2 regions of the Idiomarina solivarensis genome follow, and region 2 is predicted to be linked to the other one. Evidence: predicted binding sites of a transcription regulator. Region 2 holds the regulator's gene; the other holds the start of a gene.
What was found. Region 2 encodes LexA, which represses DNA repair genes until DNA is damaged. Its sites were predicted from a motif close to TACTGTATNNNNATACAGTA; they were not measured.
Positions count from the first base shown of each region.

Region 1 (4,650 bases), on a different contig from region 2:
GTTCATAATAATAGCGATGGTAATAATGATTGCCATCAATACCAGAATCAATTTTATGACCTGTATAACACCGGTAATAGGCACTTCACGTGCTTTGTAACTGTAGTCATAAGCAATAGAGACGACGTTTGCTAACGCGGTAAGGATGCTGGTGATCACCCAGGTGAGGTAAATTCCGACGACTGTGCGCAGCGGTGACTGCCAGCTCTCAAAGTTATCTATGAACAGAATAGGTATGAAGCTGTGTATGACGACAATTGGAGCCAGGTTGGCACAGCGCTTAAAAAATCCGCTATTAACCAGCGCTTTATACCATCGCTCGGGTGCTTTGCTTAGCAGCCGGTCGATGGCGTGGTTGATAATCCAACGCGCTAAGGCATAGACAAAGTAACAGCCAAATAAAACCAGTAGTGAGCTGATGGCAAGGCTCAATTCCTGTAGGTTGCTCTCAATTCCGAACTTTTGCAGCCATTCTTTTATAAACTCAAAGTCCATTATAAAACTCCCTTAGCGGGTGCTGTGAATTTCCTTACGCATTGCATCAATGGTTTGGTCTTTTTCTTGCCAGCGTTTATTTAACCACTCTTGAAAGTGGTTCCTAAACGCCTCATCACTAGCGTAATCACCGATTAAATCGTCAGTAATAGGTAATGTCTTTATATCAACATAGACGTTTTTGAGCTGTCCGCTGAGTAGATGCCAGACGACAGGGCGCTTATCACTACCTGGATAGACAATGGTAATGTCTAAAATTGCTTCAAACTGACTTCCCATTATTTGTAGCGAAAACGCGGTACCACCTGCTTTTGGCGGTAGTAGGTTACGAAAAGGGCTGTGTTTTTTCTTGTGTTTTTCTGGAGTAAAGCGCGTACCTTCGCAAAAGTTCACAACGGTTGTCGGAATGTGACGAAACTTTGCGCAGGAGCGGGTCGTAGTGGCAATGTCCCTGCCTTTTAAGTGTGGCTTTTTCTCTAATAAAGCCTTTGAGTAACGTTTCATGAAAGGCATATCCAGTACCCAGCAGCCCCAGCCAATAACCGGTACCCACATAAGTTGTGATTTTAAAAAAAAGCGAGGCATTGGCATGTGTCGGCGGGTCAAGTGCATCAGTACGGCGACATCGACCCAGCTACGGTGATTTGCCATGACCATATACCAACCCTTTTCATGGATATCGAGGTCGCCCTTGATATGCCACTGCATGCGTTGAGTCAGCTGGAACATCATCGACATACAGTAAGCCCAAACTCTGAACAATCCATTGCCCAGTTGCGAGCAAATACGTTGAGGGGCTTTAAAAGGTAATAAGACTTTAAATACACCGACAGCAATAATCAGTCCGCCGATAATGGCGGTAGTGATAATTCCCCATAAAAGGTTAATAACGACTCTAAAGGGAATAAGTATTGATGTCAGCATGTTGCCTTACCCTAATTATAAATAATGTAATAAATGATAACTGAAGCTAAGAATGATGTCTGTTGCTAACCCGTAAAAATTAATGTTACTGTATAAATATACAGTGTTGGAGGTGTTATGCAAACAAAGCTTCAGACTCTTATTAAACAGGGGCTTATCTGGCATGGCCAGGTCGAAGGCAGCCAGGATACAACGTTAAGCACAGGCTTTCCGGCGCTAGACAAGGCACTTGGAGGGGGCTGGCAGTCTCCGGGATTACATGAATGGCAGTTGCAAACCCCATTCTCTGAGCAGGCGCTATTGTTGCCGCTAATTCAGCAGGCGGTGCAGCAAAACCACTCAGTTTTCTGGATAAACCCGCCGGCTTGGTTATCTGCTGCAGGCCTACATTACTATGGGCTTAGTGAATCTATGCAGGTGGTCATTCAAACGAGTGTGGATAAAGCCGCCTGGGCTTTTGAGCAGGTATTGCAAACAAAAAACGCAGTGGCTTTGGGCTGGTTTGGACAAAAAAACGCTTCAGCTCACTGTGTTCGTCGTTGGTATAAGGCCACTCAAACTGGGCAAATGGGGGTTGTGTTGAGTGAGCCCGCTTTAACTGAAGAAGCCCGGGCTTACTCGAACCGATTACGGTTAAAGCTCTCAGATACAGGCGTCAGAGTCGATCTGCTAAAACGCAAAGCGGGCTGGCCACTGGAAAATATTGGCCTAAATTAAATGTGGCTATACTGTCATTTTCCACAATTATTGCTGGATAACCGAAGCCGGTTACAGCCTGATATCAACACCCTGCCTTTGGCTTTTTATCAGTTGCAGAGCAATCACTCTGTTATCGTACAATGCAACGTTTTAGCGCAGGAAGCTGGCGTGAAGCCATTGCTGCAAACAGTGATGGCTATTTCGCTTTGTGAGCAGCTTCAGTTAGTGGAGTACTGTCCTGAGCGGGAACAACAGGTGTTGCACCAGCTGGCTACCCGTCTATATCAATGGGCTGCTAAGTTGGTTCTCTATCCACCCCAAGGCATTGCCATTGAACTGAGCAGCTTGAGTCAGTTGTACGGCGGGTTAAATGCAGTATCTGATGTTTTACACCGAGAGGTTCGTGCGTTACCGGTTACCGCTCAACTGGCTTGTGCGGATAACCCGTTAGCGGCAAAGCTTTTAGCGGAATACGATAGCCCCGTTTCGCTAAGCACCGACGAGTCAGCTCAGTTGCTGGCCCAACTGCCTATTAACGCGGCCGGTTTAAGCGCAAAAGTAGAAAAAGACTGCCAGGCGACCGGCTTTCGTCAATTGGGTGAACTGATGCAGCTATCCGCAGCCGAAGTCGGCGGTCAGTTTGGTTTAGAGACACAGTTACACCTGGAGCGCTTGCAGGGGCGAAGTCAGAAAAGTTATGACTTTTTTATACCACCGGAAACGTTTCAGCAAAGCTTGGATCTGGTAACGGAAATACCTCACTGGCAAGGTTTGTTGTTCCCGCTAAAGCGACTATTTGGTGAGATGGAAGACTTTTTCTACCAGCGGCAAAAAGTAGTTCAGCAGATAAGCATTGAACTGCACCATCGAGATGCTCCGCCCTCTATTATTCCGGTCGCGCTAGCCGACAAAGGCTGGCGCGGCCACAGCTTTCTGTCTTTATTACAGTTGAAAATGGAGTCTTATCCTTTGCCGGCACCGGTTTTGGAAATTAGATTGGTGGCTGGCGAACTACTGTGTGCTGAGCAGCGCAATGAGCACTTTTTTGGTGGGCAACAGCATCGTCATGAAACCTTGCAGCTTATCGGCCGGCTGCAGGCAAAATTAGGTGACCGGGCCGTGTTTTCTCCTGCAATGAATGACGACCCCAGACCTGGCACGAATGAATTCCCGCGGCCGCCGGGTGAAAAGCCTCCTTCACTGTCCGCATCACCAAAGCGCCCTCTTTGGTTATTAACGTCTCCAGAGCCAACCTCAATAGATTTATGGCAACTAAGGGAGGGACCTGAACGAAAGACCTGCGGTTGGTGGGATGCCAGAAACATAACTCGGGATTACTGGACTGCAAAAGATGTACGTCAGCGTGTTGGGTGGCTCTACTTTGAAGACGGGCAATGGTATCTGCAAGGCTGGTTTAGTTGATATGCAGGAGATTTTTGCTGAACTACACAGTTTAAGCCACTACAGCTTTTTGCGCTCTGCGGCTTCGCCGGAGGACTTGGTCATTCGCGCCGATGAACTCGGTTATTCTGCCATAGCGATAACGGACGAATGCTCGGTAGCAGGTATTGTTAAAGCCTATCAGGCGTCGAAAGCACGAGATATTAAACTCATTGTTGGTAGTGAGTTTCGGGTAACCAATATAGGTGTTTTTGTTTTGCTGGCCCCAACCCGTGAAGCCTATGCGCAGCTTTGCAGAAAGATTACTTTGTTTCGCAGCCGCAGTGAAAAAGGCCACTATCAGGCTAGTATCGATGACTTTTTTAACGGGCTTTCTCAATGCTTTTTACTCTGGCAGCCTGCGTTTGAGCAAACTCAGCTTATGGCGATTGGTAAAAAGCTTAAGTCTGTATGGCAGCAGCGGTTTTGGTTGCTGTACGAGCGTCATTATCAGGCTAATGATAAACAGGCATTTAAGGCCATGGTTGATTTGCAAAAGGCACTTAAAGTGAAAGTCACTTGCGCCGGTGATGTCCGAATGGTGAATGCAAATCAGCAACCGTTACACGACATTCTTAATGCGATTCAACAGGGTGGCTCGTTAGTACATCAACCCGGGTTAGCCAGTGATAATGCCGAGCGACACTTACGCAGTATCAGTGAATTGCAACAGTGCTACCCGCAAAAATGGTTAGCAGAAAGCGTGATTATTGCTAACCAGTGCCGGTTTTGCCTGTCTGAACTTCGCTATGAGTACCCGGCAGAGCTGGTTCCTGAGGGTATAAGTGCCTCAGATTATTTAAAACAGTTAACCGAGCAAGGAGCTCGCTGGCGATATCCGGAAGGTGTTCCTGCGTCAGTCAAAGCGCTTTATATTAAAGAACTTGCCCTGATAAAAGAGCAACGTTATGAACCCTTCTTTTTGACCATTCACGATTTGGTCTGTTTTGCGCGTGATCGGGGTATTCTGTTTCAGGGGCGCGGTTCCGCAGCAAACTCCGTTGTGTGTTATTGCCTGGGGATTACTGCCGTTAACCCGGCGCAAATTCAGGTACTGTTCGAGCGGTTTATTTCTAAGGAGCGAAATGAGCC
Region 1 covers NZ_JAVFHZ010000011.1:2,701-7,350, reverse strand. Annotated here, with positions in the region: gene RBK99_RS13195 (mechanosensitive ion channel family protein) at 1-495, opposite strand, end outside; gene yihG (1-acylglycerol-3-phosphate O-acyltransferase, YihG family) at 508-1,419, opposite strand; gene RBK99_RS13185 (ImuA family protein) at 1,537-2,136, shown strand; gene RBK99_RS13180 (Y-family DNA polymerase) at 2,137-3,540, shown strand; gene RBK99_RS13175 (error-prone DNA polymerase) at 3,542-4,650, shown strand, end outside.
Region 1: a site for LexA is predicted at 1,506-1,525, ahead of RBK99_RS13185 (ImuA family protein). Genes of this name have one in related genera too.

Region 2 (4,650 bases):
CAGCTCTGCTTTTAGGGAAGGGTAAATGGCTTGTGTTCGCGCAGCAATGTCGGCCACGCTGATTGTCTTCTTCGCCATAATAGTGGAAGCAACAATTCCCGGCACCACCATCATGTGCAGAATATTATTACGATAATACGTCATCGCTATCGCTGACATACGCTCCAACGACACGACCTCGCCCATAGTGTCACTGCTGACGATGAACTTGTCAGTACGTAACGCCTGCTGCCATAACTCTTCAGGAGTCTCATCCGGCACACTGACCATATTACTGTATGGCACCTCACGCAACACGCCAAGGTAGACATCAAGCTGCGCCAATAACTCTTCCTTCATTAAGGCGTGATGTTCCGAGCTCAGTAAAGCCAGCGCGGTCAAGTTCACACTGTTTGCAGCAGCAGAGTCGTTAATTCCCTGCATCACTTGTTCTGCTAACCCACTGACAACAGGGTTAAGCCAGTTCGGCCGTTCAGGCTCTTGCGCGCCCCGGGTGACCGATTCGTGCCAGTTAGGCGCCGCATTATCTAAGTAATGCTTTAAATTAATAGGCTGCCCAAAGGTAACAAAACCCTGGCCAAAATTTCGGAGCTTAGCGACTGTCTTCAGAATCTGAAAGACTGACTCTTTTTCCTTGTCCTTACCTTTAAGTTCCTTCAGGTAAGTCGACACTTCCATAATATGCTCATAACCAAGATACACGGGGACCAGCGATACCGGACGCTGCTGATCCCGCAACATGCCCTGCACAGTCATTGCCAACATACCCGTTTTAGGGGGTAACAGGCGCCCGGTTCTGGAGCGCCCACCCTCACTGAAGTATTCGACCGGATAACCCTTTTGAAACAGCCAACATAAATACTCGCGGAAAACCGCCGAATACAATTTATTACCCCGGAAGCTACGGCGAATAAAGAACGCACCACCTCGGCGAAAAATTCCGCCCACCGGGAAGAAGTTAAGATTAACCCCGGCAGCAATGTGCGGCGGAACCAGACCTTCTTTATAAATAACATAGCTCAGCAGCAAGTAATCCATATGACTACGGTGACAAGGCACATAGATAACTTCATGGCCTTGCTGTGCCAGCCGCCGGATGCTGTCACCCCCCTTCACATGAATACCATTGTAAATTCGGTTCCACATCCAGGTCATAAAACGGTCCAGCACCCGAATCAATGTGGAATTATAGTTTGCAGCTATTTCATCAATGTAAGATAAAGCGCGCTTGCGAGCCGCTTCTTCGTTTATCTTCTTCCCTTTGGCTTCGTCCGCTATCGCCTTTTTTAAAGCGGGGGTATTGATCAGTGCCGACATTAGCTCTTTTCTATGACTGAGCTTTGGCCCTGCAACAGCGTGACGCATTCGCACAAAGTGAACGCGCGCAACCCGCGCAAGCTTGTGTGCTATCCGCATATCAGTGCCGTGATCGTGAGCCATTGTGCCCAGACTCACCGCACGAGAAAAACGTACCAACACCTGTCGCCCGGACAATAATATCAGCCAGAATTTACGCCAATGGCCCGGGTTATCAAGGTCACCCGTCATGGTATTGCCGGCGTGAGCTTCTTGCCCTGCCTGACGGCCCCAAAAAACCCCTGCCGGTATCAGTTGAACATCCAGTTCCGGGTCGTCGTTATGCAATTTGAGTAACTGGTGGAACTCTGAAACCGCTTGCTCTGAGGCATCATTAGCAAGCTCTTCAAGGTACATGATTCGGTTATAAGTTTTACCGTTAGCAACAAGAGGCTCAATAGGATCCGGGAGCCCGCGCTTTAACGCCGCCCGTTGTAAAATAGACAGGTCCGCTTTTGAGGTTGAGCGCATAACATACACAACCGGCTTAGCGACCGTTGCTGAATGCTCTTCTTCAGTACCATCCCAAATTTCCTGAAAGCGCGTCAACCAGCGCAATGGGTGCTTAAGTATTGGGAAAAAGCGGCTTATTCCTTTCATATAGAGACCTCTGTTTTAAACAGACTAGTAGGATACCAACTTCGTTTAAAAATGTCGTTCAAGAAATTACTTGCGAAATGAGTTTACCTGTATATACTCACAGTATCACTGTACAAATAAACAGGTACATTATGCGCCCGTTAACACCAAGACAATCCGAAATTCTAGAGCTTATTAAAGACAATTTGCATGCCACCGGTATGCCTCCAACGCGAGCCGAAATTGCTCACAAGCTCGGGTTTCGTTCAGCGAACTCAGCAGAAGAGCACCTGAAAGCATTAGCACGCAAAGGCGTTATTGAAATACTTCCGGGTATGTCCCGCGGTATTCGCCTAGTGGGTGATGACTACGATATCGCGGATGGCTTGCCGTTGATAGGTCAGGTTGCAGCGGGCGAACCTTTGCTGGCAGAGCAGCATATTGAAGGGCATTACAAAATTGACGAATCGCTTTTTCATCCGGCCGCCAGCTTCTTACTGAAGGTAAACGGCATGAGTATGAAGAACATCGGTATTTTAGATGGCGATCTTCTCGCTGTGCATAAAACGGAACAAGCGCGTAATGGGCAAATTGTCGTTGCCCGAGTGGAAGACGATGTGACAGTTAAACGTTTTGAGCAACGTGGCAAAACCATTCTTCTGCATCCGGAAAACGAAGACTTCTCAACCATTACCGTTGATTTGGCGGATCAGGTTTTTGTCATTGAAGGACTTGCGGTAGGCATTATCAGAAATGGAGCGACCTTATGAAAACTCAATATCAACATAAATTAAGTCATCCGGGTCTATGGACTGCAGAAGGCAGCGCTTCGTCATTCCGGCTTGAGACACAGAAAGCAACGGAAACTCCGAGCACGGACAGTCTATCACCGGCGGTACAACAAGCACTTCAGCTTAAGCCAAGCCAATGGGTTACCGTTATTGGTGGCGATAAAGACCTCATTCAACAACTCATTGCGTGCGGTGTCGCAGAATCACAAATCCGTTGGTTACGCAGCCATTCACCAGAGCGCTGCGAATGGGCCTTAGAGCAAGCTTTGTTGGCTGGTACCAGCAGCATGGTTATCGGATATCTCGATTCGGTTTCAAACCGAACCTGGCAACGCGCCAAAATGGCCAGTAAATTAAGTGAAACACAGTATTTTCTATTTGATAAAAACACACTGACATCCCACCTGCATTAACCCCACCTTTGTCAGTGTGTTTTATTCCCCAAGGCTGCTTTTGCAGCCTTTTTTTAACAGATTCGTCTATTTTTTGTGCGTTTGCTCGATTTGATCTGGATCTTTGGTTGTAAATTCGTTAATAAATGCAGTACCCGACTATAAAAATAATATAATAACGATAATTACAACAAAGAGTCAGTAGAGAAAGCGATTTCTGGGGAGAAGCTGTACCTTTTTCTGCTTACCTCTTTGTTCTTCTAATTCAGGCTAGCAAAATCCTTTGCTGTCTCATTGAAGAATAAGAGGAGAAGCCACGTGAAAATGAAGCCTTTGTGGGCACTATTGGCGCTAACGAGTCTGCCGGCTGCTGCTCAGTCGCGTCTCAATATGACCCAAGGTGTCACTGATGTGAGTAACCAGGTTTACGATCTTCACATGACGATATTTTATATCTGTTGTGTGATAGGTGTCGTTGTATTCGGTCTCATGTTTATTTCTATGATTCGACACAGGAAGTCAAAAAACCCAAGTCCTGCAAATTTCCACGAGAACGTTAAGGTTGAAATCGCCTGGACCATTATACCTCTACTTATATTGGTGGGCATGGCTATTCCGGCAACAACCACATTAATTGCCATGGAAGACACCTCAGACGCTGAGGTTACCATTCAAGTAACTGGCTCGCAGTGGAAGTGGCATTACAAGTACTTCGAAAACGACGTTGAATATTTCAGTCGCCTGGCCACTCAGCAAGAACAAATCGACAACAAATTTGAAAAGAGCGAGAACTACTTATTGGAAGTAGACCGTCCCCTCGTCATTCCAACCAATAAGAAAGTACGCTTCCTGGTTACGTCAGATGATGTTATTCATAGCTGGTGGGTACCGGCCTTTGCCATTAAGAAAGATGCTAACCCAGGCTTTATTAATGAAACCTGGACGAAGGTTAATGAACCGGGCATCTATCGCGGTCAATGTGCCGAACTTTGCGGTAAAGATCACGGCTTTATGCCAATTGTGGTTATCGCCAAAGAGCCTGCTGAATACGAGAAGTGGATTACAGAGAAAGAAAAAGAGCAAAAAGCAGCACGCAAACGTGAACAGGAGTTGCTGGCCATGGAAATGTCAGAAGACGAACTCATGGATCTCGGTGAAAAAGTTTACAACAGCACCTGCGCAGCTTGTCACCAACCAAACGGCCAAGGCGTTAACGGGGTCTTCCCTGCACTTGCCGGAACGGGCGTTGCCGTAGACCCCGAAGCTAAAGCACAACATATCGATATCGTTTTAAACGGCGTTAATGGCACAGCAATGCAGGCCTTTAGCAGCCAGCTGTCGATGCGCGAATTAGCAGCGGTTATCACCTACGAGCGTAATGCCTGGGGTAACGATACCGGAGACCTAATTCAGGCCGCCGATATTAATAAAGCCATGAATCAATAAGGAGACGGTGATGAGCACTGCAGTGGAAGAAACACATCAAGACACACACCACGATCATAAACCGTCTGGTATTGGTCGCTGGCTGT
Region 2 covers NZ_JAVFHZ010000009.1:24,250-28,899, reverse strand. Annotated here, with positions in the region: gene plsB (glycerol-3-phosphate 1-O-acyltransferase PlsB) at 1-1,956, opposite strand, end outside; gene lexA (transcriptional repressor LexA) at 2,088-2,705, shown strand; gene RBK99_RS12700 (SOS-response cell division inhibitor) at 2,702-3,139, shown strand; gene coxB (cytochrome c oxidase subunit II) at 3,443-4,564, shown strand; gene ctaD (cytochrome c oxidase subunit I) at 4,575-4,650, shown strand, end outside.